2 regions of the Catellatospora sp. NPDC049133 genome follow, and region 2 is predicted to be linked to the other one. Evidence: predicted binding sites of a transcription regulator. Region 2 holds the regulator's gene; the other holds the start of a gene.
The links. The regulator HrcA, encoded in region 2, represses chaperone genes, less so after heat shock. The targets are predictions, from matches to a motif close to GGTTNGCACNCTCNNNNNGAGNGTGCNAACC.
Positions count from the first base shown of each region.

Region 1: a site for HrcA is predicted at 1,969-1,999, ahead of groES (co-chaperone GroES). Genes of this name have one in related genera too.

Region 1 is NZ_JBEZDT010000022.1:69,839-74,252, forward strand. It holds gene groL (chaperonin GroEL) at 1-1,465, opposite strand, end outside; gene groES (co-chaperone GroES) at 1,534-1,848, opposite strand; gene AB0B35_RS24380 (class I SAM-dependent methyltransferase) at 2,202-3,365, shown strand; gene ybaK (Cys-tRNA(Pro) deacylase) at 3,456-3,935, shown strand.
Region 2 is NZ_JBEZDT010000031.1:9,486-13,899, forward strand. It holds gene AB0B35_RS30085 (enoyl-CoA hydratase-related protein) at 1-111, opposite strand, end outside; gene hemW (radical SAM family heme chaperone HemW) at 129-1,343, shown strand; gene AB0B35_RS30095 (DUF4870 domain-containing protein) at 1,350-1,850, opposite strand; gene hrcA (heat-inducible transcriptional repressor HrcA) at 2,079-3,101, shown strand; gene dnaJ (molecular chaperone DnaJ) at 3,144-4,274, shown strand; gene AB0B35_RS30110 (16S rRNA (uracil(1498)-N(3))-methyltransferase) at 4,365-4,414, shown strand, end outside.

The DNA.
Region 1 (4,414 bases), on a different contig from region 2:
ACTTGACCAGGTCGACGAACTCGCCCTTGGCCGCGTCGAGGCCGGTGCCCCAGTCGCTGCCCTGGACCTTCTGCACGATGACGTAGCCGTCGTGGCCGGCGTTCTGGGCGATCCAGCGCAGCGGCTCGACCAGCGCCTTGCGCACGATCGAGACACCGACCTTCTCCTCGCCGGTGAAGCCGAGGTCGTCGTCGAGCACGCTCACGATCTGCGCGAGAGCCGCGCCGCCGCCGGGCACGATGCCCTCCTCGACCGCCGCGCGGGTGGCCGCGATGGCGTCCTCGATGCGGTGCTTGCGCTCCTTCATCTCGACCTCGGTCGCGGCGCCGACCTTGATGACGGCGATGCCGCCGGACAGCTTGGCCAGGCGCTCGCCCAGCTTCTCCTTGTCCCAGTCGGAGTCCGAGGCCTCGATCTCCTTGCGGATCTGCGAGACCCGCGCGTCGACCTCGGCCTGCACGCCGGCACCGTCCACGATCGTGGTGGTGTCCTTGGTGATGACCGCGCGGCGGGCCTGGCCGAGCTGCTCCAGGGTGACGCCGTCGAGCTTGTAGCCCAGCTCGGGGGCGATCAGCTCTCCGCCGGTGAGCACGGAGAGGTCCTGCAGCATCGCCTTGCGGCGGTCGCCGAAGCCGGGGGCCTTCACCGCGGCGACCTTGACGGTCTTGCGGATCGAGTTCACCACGAGGGTGCTCAGGGCCTGGCCGTCGACGTCCTCGGCCACGATCAGCAGCGGCTTGCTGGTCTGCAGGACCTTCTCCAGCAGCGGCAGCAGCTCCTCGATCGAGGAGATCTTGCTGGTGGTGATGAGGATGTACGGGTCGTCCAGCACGGCCTCGCCCGACTCGGGGTCGGTGACGAAGTGCGGCGAGATGAAGCCCTTGTCGAACTGCATGCCCTCGGTGATGTCGAGTTCGGTGGTCATCGTCGAGCCCTCTTCGACGGTGATGACACCGTCGCGGCCGACCTTGTCCATCGCCTCGGCGATCAGCTCACCGATGGTCGAGTCCTGCGCCGAGATCGTCGCGACCTGCGCGATGTCGGACTTGTCGGCCACCGGGGCGGCCTTGGCCAGCAGCGCGTCGCTGACCTTGGTGACGGCCGCGTCGATGCCGCGCTTGAGACCGGCCGGGTTGGTGCCCGCGGTCACGTTGCGCAGGCCCTCGCGGACCATCGCCTGGGCCAGCACGGTGGCGGTGGTGGTGCCGTCGCCCGCGACGTCGTTCGTCTTGGTCGCCACCTCCTTGACCAGCTGCGCGCCCAGGTTCTCGTACGGGCTCGACAGCTCGATCTCCTTGGCGATGGTCACGCCGTCGTTGGTGATCGTGGGCGCGCCGAACTTCTTGTCGAGCACCACGTTGCGGCCCTTCGGGCCGAGCGTGACCTTGACGGCGTCGGCGAGCGCGTTGACACCGTGCTCCAGCAGGTGCCGCGCGTCGTCGGAGAAGCTAAGGATCTTAGGCATCAATCGTCTCCCTTAAACGTCACGATGCCCCGGCTCACCCTCGCGGGCAGGCCGGGGCATCGCACGGATCACTTCTCGACGACCGCGAGGACGTCGCGGGCGGAGAGCAGCAGGTACTCCTCGCCGGCGTACTTGACCTCGGTGCCGCCGTACTTCGAGTAGATGACCTTGTCACCCACCTTGACGTCGACCGGGATGCGGTTGCCCTTGTCGTCGACGCGGCCGGGACCGACAGCCAGGACGGTGCCCTCCTGCGGCTTCTCCTTGGCGGTGTCGGGGATCACGAGGCCCGACGCGGTGGTGGTCTCAGCCTCGTTCGCCTGGACCAGGATCCGGTCCTCGAGCGGCTTGATCGCAACCTTCGTCGCGGTAGTCACGAGCATACCCTCCTGGGGTATAGCCCCGGGTTCTCGCGGCACGAGACCCCGGGTGTTGTCTTCTGGTCAAGTCTTCGCCCGAGCGCTGCCGTCGTCGCGGGTGTCGGCCTCGCCGGGCGGGTCATGCGTTAGCACTCTGCAGGGCAGGGTGCTAACTCCGAACATTATGCCGCGTCTAGCACTCAGTCAAGGAGAGTGCCAGCCGCCACTCGGTGAATTATCCGATTCACCAGGTGTCCAGCGCTCACCGGGGCGTGTCGCCGGGCCACTGTGACGTTTCCTGCCGCCACGGGCAGCGGGCACGGCAAGGCCGTCGGCCGTGACGCAGCCGGCCACGGTCGCGCTGCGAGAATGGCGACGTGGATCTCGATCAGTTGGCGCTGCTGCGTACCCCCGAAGGTGTCGCGGCGCTGGACCTCGCGGGCGAGCTGGCCGGGACCGACGAGCTGGCCGCCGCGTCGGCGTTGCGGGCCCGCGGCGTGCCGCCGGGCCTGGCCGCCGCCGCCCTCACCCAGGTCGCGCTGCGCGGCCGGGCCGCGGCCAAGTTCGGCGCGGACGCCGGGCGTGTCTTCCTCACCCGCGCGGGCCTGGAGCAGGCCACCCGCGAGCTCGTCGCGGTACGCCGCGCGGCCCGCCTGCGCGCCGCCGGTGTCACGGCGCTCGCCGACCTGGGCTGCGGCCTCGGTGCCGACCTGCGCGCCGTCGCCGCCACCGGCATCCGGGCGTACGGCGTCGACGCCGACCCGCTGACCGCCGCCTGCGCCGCCCTCAACGCCCCCGACGCGACCGTGACCTGCGGCGACGCCCAGGACTTCGACCTGAGCCTGGTCGACGCCGTGTTCTGCGACCCGGCCCGCCGCAGCGGCGGCCGCCGCGTGTTCCGCCCCGAGGACTACTCCCCGCCCTGGAACTGGGTGGTCTCCCTGCCGCAGCGGATCCCGCACACGGTGCTCAAACTCGCCCCCGGCATCGACCAGGCGCTCCTGCCCGCGGGCTGCGAGCTGGAACTGGTCTCCGTCGACGGCGACGTGGTCGAGGCCGCCGCCTGGTGCGGCCCGCTCGCGACCACGCCGCGCCGCGCGACCGTCTTCCGCGACGGCGTCCCGCACGAGCTCACCGGCACCGGCGAGCAGGCGGCCCCGGTCGCCCCGCCCGGCCGCTACGTCACCGACCCCGACGGCGCCGTCGTCCGCGCCCACCTCGTCGCCGAGTTCGCCGCCGCCCACGACGGCTGGCTCGCCGACCCCAACATCGCCTACATCTGGTCCGACACCCCCGTCGCCTCACCCTTCGGCCGCTGTTTCACCGTCGACGAGGTCCTCCCCTTCTCCCTCAAACGCCTGCGCGCCACCCTCCGCGACCGCGGCGTCGGCCGCCTCGAAATCCTCAAACGCGGCAGCGCCCTCGACGTCGAACAACTCCGCCGCGACCTCCGCCTCTCCGGCCCCAACCCCGCCTCCCTCCTCCTCACCCGCACCGCCACCACCCCCCTCGCCATCCTCGCGACCCCCGTCGAGCGTTGATCATGAACTTATGGCAAGGGTCGGCGGCGTTTCGTGTCCACAAGTCCCTGATCGATTCCGTCGCCCGCAGCAGGCCGGTAGCATCGCGGCGTGGCCAGCCAGGGGACTCCCGCGACAGCACTGCTGACGAAGCAGAAGGTGAAGCACACGCTGCACACGTACGAGGTGTCGCCCGACTCACCGAACTACGGCGCGCTGGTCGCCGACGCCATCGGGGCCGACCCGGCGCGCGTGTTCAAGACACTGGTCACCGAGGTTGACGGCGCGCTCACCGTGGCCGTGGTGCCGGTGACCGGCGAGATCGACCTCAAGGCGCTCGCGGCCGCGGCCGGCGGCAAGAAGGCCGCGATGGCCGACCGAGACCTCGCCGAGAAGACCACCGGATACGTACGCGGCGGCATCAGCCCCCTCGGCCAGCGCAAGCGCCTGCCCACGGTGATCGACCAGTCAGCGCTGGACGACGACCTGATCTACGTCTCCGCCGGCAAGCGCGGTTTGCAACTCCGGCTCGCCCCAGCCGACCTGGTCCGCCTGACCTCCGCGACGCTGGCCCCCATCGCCCGCGCCTGACCCGCCCCGAACCAGCGCCCCAGCTTGCCGGCCTCGATGGTGAACTCGATGTCGCACAGGACGGCCTACACACGGACGGCTCGCAGCCGGACCGATGCTTGCCGCTTCCATTCATGATCCGTTTTTGTGGACGCTGGACGCCCCTATAGGGACAGCCAGCGTCCACAAAAACGGATCTTCGCCGGTAGTCCCGCCTATATGTCCGTTTGTCGTAGACAACGCGCGGCCTGGGACGATGCCGGCCGCCTGACGACGCGCGATCCAGCGGCCGGACCCACCGCTCGGACCCACCGCTCAAAAACTCTCCGCGCAAGCACCCACACCCGCCACCCCGCCACCCAGCCGCTGCCGCTGCCGCTGCCGCTGCCGCTGCCAAGATCATGTTGATCTTGCGCGAACCGTTGTCCAATTGCCGGGATTGAGTGTGTCGTACCCACTGTTCGCGCAAGATCGGCGCGGTGGGAAAGGGCAGCGAGCGG
Region 2 (4,414 bases):
GGTCATCAACCGGTGCGACAGCGCGTTGCGGTTGTGCGGGCTGTCGAGGGTGATCGTCGTTACGCCGCGGGCGTGGGTGACCCGGACGAGGTGGGAGTCAGGTGAGGACATGAGGGCAGACTAGAGCCGTGGCCCAGCTTCCCGACGGTGAACCCGTACCCGACACCGGTGTCCTGCCCGAGTCCGCACTGGCCGACGTCGGCGGGCGCGGCTTCGGCGTTTACCTGCACGTGCCGTTCTGCGCCAGCCGCTGCGGGTACTGCGACTTCAACACCTACACCGCCTCGGAGCTGGGCGGCGCGGACACCGAGGGCTACGTCGAGGCGGTGCTGGCCGAGCTGGCGCTGGCCGCGAAGGTGCTGCCCGCCCCGCCGCGGGTGGACACCGTCTTCGTCGGCGGCGGCACGCCCACCCTGCTCAAGCCGGCGCAGCTCGGCCGGATGCTGGAGGCGGTCGACAGCACGTGGGGACTGGCCGCCGGAGCGGAGGTCACCACCGAGGCCAACCCCGAGTCGGTGAACCCCGCCTCGCTGCGGGAGCTGCGCGCGGCCGGGTTCACCCGGATCTCGCTGGGCATGCAGTCGGCCGCGCCCGGGGTGCTGCGCATCCTGGACCGCAAGCACACCGCCGGGCGCGCCCCGGCCGCCGCGCTCGAGGCGCGGGAGGCCGGGTTCGAGCACGTCAACCTGGACCTGATCTACGGGACGCCGGGGGAGACCGAGGACGACTTCGCCGCCTCGCTGGCCGCGGTGGTCGGCGCGGGGGTGGACCACGTCAGCGCGTACGCCCTGATCGTGGAGGACGGCACCCGCCTGTCGGCCCGGATCCGGCGCGGGGAGCTGGCGTCCCCGGACGACGACGTGGCCGCCGACCGCTACCTGGCGGCCGAGGCGGCGCTGTCCGCCGCCGGGCTGAACTGGTACGAGGTCTCCAACTGGGCCGCCGACGAGGCCGCCCGGTGCGCGCACAACCTGCTCTACTGGCGCGGCGGCGACTGGTGGGGCCTCGGGCCCGGCGCGCACAGCCACGTCGGGGGGGTGCGCTGGTGGAACGTCAAGCACCCGGCGAAGTACGCGGCCCGGCTGGGCGAAGGGCTCTCCCCGGGTCTGGGCCGGGAGGTGCTGACCGAAGAGCAGCGCCACACCGAGGACGTGCTGCTACGGCTGCGCCTGAGCGAGGGCCTGCCGCTCGGCGTGCTGGACGAGGCCGGGCGCACCGCGGCCGGGCAGGCTTTGGCCGACGGGCTGCTGGAGCCCTCCGCGTACGCAGAAGGCCGCGCAGCACTGACGCTGCGCGGCCGTCTCCTCGCGGACGCGGTGGTCCACTCCTTGCTGGCCTGGTGACCCGACTTACTTGATCAGGCTCATGGTCAGCGGGTACTTCGGCAGCTCGCCGTTGTTGGCCTTGACACCGGCCATGACGCCCATGATCAGCGGGAACAGCGGCACGAAGAACAGCACCATGGGCAGGATCAGCCAGCTCAGGCAGCTGCCGACGCAGAGGCTCACGATGCTGATGACGCCCCAGAGGATCTGGAAGTTCAGCGCGGCGGTCGCGTGCGCCTTGACCGTGGGCGACTCGTTGCCCTTCACGAGCAGCGCGACCAGCGGCGCGACGAACCAGGTCAGCGCGCCACCGAAGTGGGCGACCAGGGCCCAGGTCTTGTCGTCCGGGTTGGCGTAGCCGACCGGGGCGGGGCCGCCGACGGACGGCGGGGGGGTGTAGCCGCCGGGTGCGGACGGCGGGGGAGACGCGGGGGCCGACGGCGGCGCTGCCGGGGCCGGCGGCTCGTAAGAGGGGGCCGAAGGAACCGGCGGCTCCGAGGAGCCGGGCGGGGTGGGTTCACTCATGCCCGACAGGCTAGGTCTGTGGATCAATCGGCGCCAGTCAACACCCGTGACCGATAGGCGACACTGTGCCACCCGAATGACCGAGTTCACCTGCCGTCCACTTTGCCGATGGTCGCGCCCGGTGTCGGTAGAGCGCGATGTCTACCCCGTCACCACGCCTATGCCGTCCGGGTGACCGCCCACGTAGACTGGCACTCACTCACGACGAGTGCCAGCCGGGAGGTGCGTATGGGTCTGGATGACCGCAAGCTTGAAGTGCTGCGTGCCATCGTCGAGGACTACGTCGCGACGCAGGAGCCGGTGGGGAGCAAGGCGCTGGTCGAGCGGCACGCCCTGGGTGTGTCGCCGGCGACCGTGCGCAACGACATGGCCGTGCTGGAGGAGGAGGGTTTCATCCGCCAGCCGCACACGTCGGCCGGCCGGGTGCCCACCGACCGGGGCTACCGCCTGTTCGTCGACCGGCTGTCGCGGGTCAAGCCGCTCTCCCCGGCCGAGCGCCGGGCGATCGAGCGGTTCCTGGTCGGCGCGGTCGACCTCGACGACGTGGTGCACCGCGCGGTGCGGCTGCTCGCGCAGCTCACCCGCCAGGTCGCCGTGGTGCAGTACCCGAGCCTGACCCGTTCGGCCGTACGCCATCTGGAACTGGTCCCGGTCTCCACCACCCGGCTGCTGCTCGTCATGATCACCGACACCGGCCGGGTCGAGCAGCGGGTCGTCGAACTGCCCGGCCCGGTGGAGCCGGACGAGATCACCGAGCTGCGCCGCACCCTCAACGCGACCCTGGTCGGCGTGAAGCTGGTGGACACCCCGCCGCTGGTGCAGGGCCTGGTCGAGCGGGCCGAGCCGCAGGGCAAGGCAACCATGAGCACGCTGGTCAGCGTCCTGCTGGAGACCCTCGTCGAGCGGCACGAGGAGCGGCTGGCCCTGGCCGGCACGTCGAACCTGGCCCGGATGGGCCCGCTGGACCTGAGCACCGGCGCGCTGCGGCCGATCCTGGAGGCGCTGGAGGAGGAGGTCATCCTGCTCAAGCTCTTCGACGAGGTGAAGTCGGGCGCGGCCCGGGTGCGCATCGGCGACGAGAACGAGGTCGTCGACCTGCGGGCCACCTCGGTGGTCAGCACGGGCTACGGTCCGGGCGCGACCGTCGTGGGCGGGATGGGCATCGTCGGCCCGACCCGCATGGACTACCCCGGCACCATCGCCACCGTTCGCGCCGTGGCGCGTTACGTGGGCGAGATGCTGGGACATTGATTCCGAATTTCCTGTTGTTGCTGAACGAGGCTTGAGGACAGCGTGGCCAAGGACTACTACGGCATTCTCGGCGTTCCCAAGGACGCCGACGCCGACGACATCAAGCGGGCTTACCGCAAGCTCGCCCGTCAGTACCACCCGGACGTCAATCCGGACCCGGCCGCGGCGGAGAAGTTCAAGGACATCAACAACGCGTACGAGGTCCTCTCCGACGACCAGAAGCGGCGCATGGTGGACCTGGGCGGCGACCCGCTCGCGCCGGGCGGAGGCGGCGCGGGTCCGGGCGGCCCCGGCGGCGGCCCGTTCGTGGGCTTCCAGGACATCATGGACGCCTTCTTCGGCGGCAGCGGCTCGCGCGGCCCGCGCCCGCGCACCCGGCCGGGTGCCGACGCGATCCTGCGGCTGGACCTGGACCTGTTCGAGACCGCGTTCGGCGTCGAGGCGCCGATCACCGTGGACACGGCTGTGCTGTGCACCACCTGCTCCGGCGCCGGCACCGCGGCGGGCACCCATCCGCAGACCTGCGACACGTGTGGCGGGCGCGGCGAGGTGCAGTCGGTGCAGCGCACCTTCCTGGGCCAGGTCGTGTCGTCGCGCCCGTGCAACGCCTGCCAGGGCTTCGGCACCACCATCCCGCACCCGTGCCCGACCTGCGCCGGCGACGGCCGCGTCCGCACCCGGCGCAGCCTGACGGTGAAGATCCCGGCCGGCGTCGAGGACGGCATGCGCATCCGGCTGGCCAACCAGGGTGAGGTCGGCCCCGGCGGCGGCCCGTCCGGCGACCTGTACGTGGAGATCCACGAGCGGGCCCACGACGTGTACGCGCGCAAGGGCGACGACCTGCACTGCAAGGTCACCGTCCCGATGACCGCGGCCGCCCTGGGCACCCGCCTCACCATCAAGACCCTGGACTCCGAGGAGCAGGTCGAGGTCAAGCCCGGCACCCAGCCGAACTCGACCCTGCGCATCCGCGCCAAGGGCGTCCCGCACCTGCGCGGCACCGGCCGCGGCGACCTCTTCGTGCACCTCGACGTCCGCACCCCCACCCGCCTCGACGGCGAGCAGGAGCGCATGCTCCGCGAGTTCGCCCGCGCCCGCGGCGAGGAGGTCGCCGAACTCTCCAAGCAGGGCGGCTTCTTCTCCCGAGTCCGCGACGCCTTCAACGGCCACTGACGGTTTTTCCGCGTTGATCATGAACTTATGGCACGGTTCGACGGTGTGTCGGTGCCATAAGTTCATGATCACCATTGGAGGGTGTCTGCCGTGAGCGCGCCGCTGTTTCTTGTCGACGAGCTGCCCTCGGGGCGGCTTTA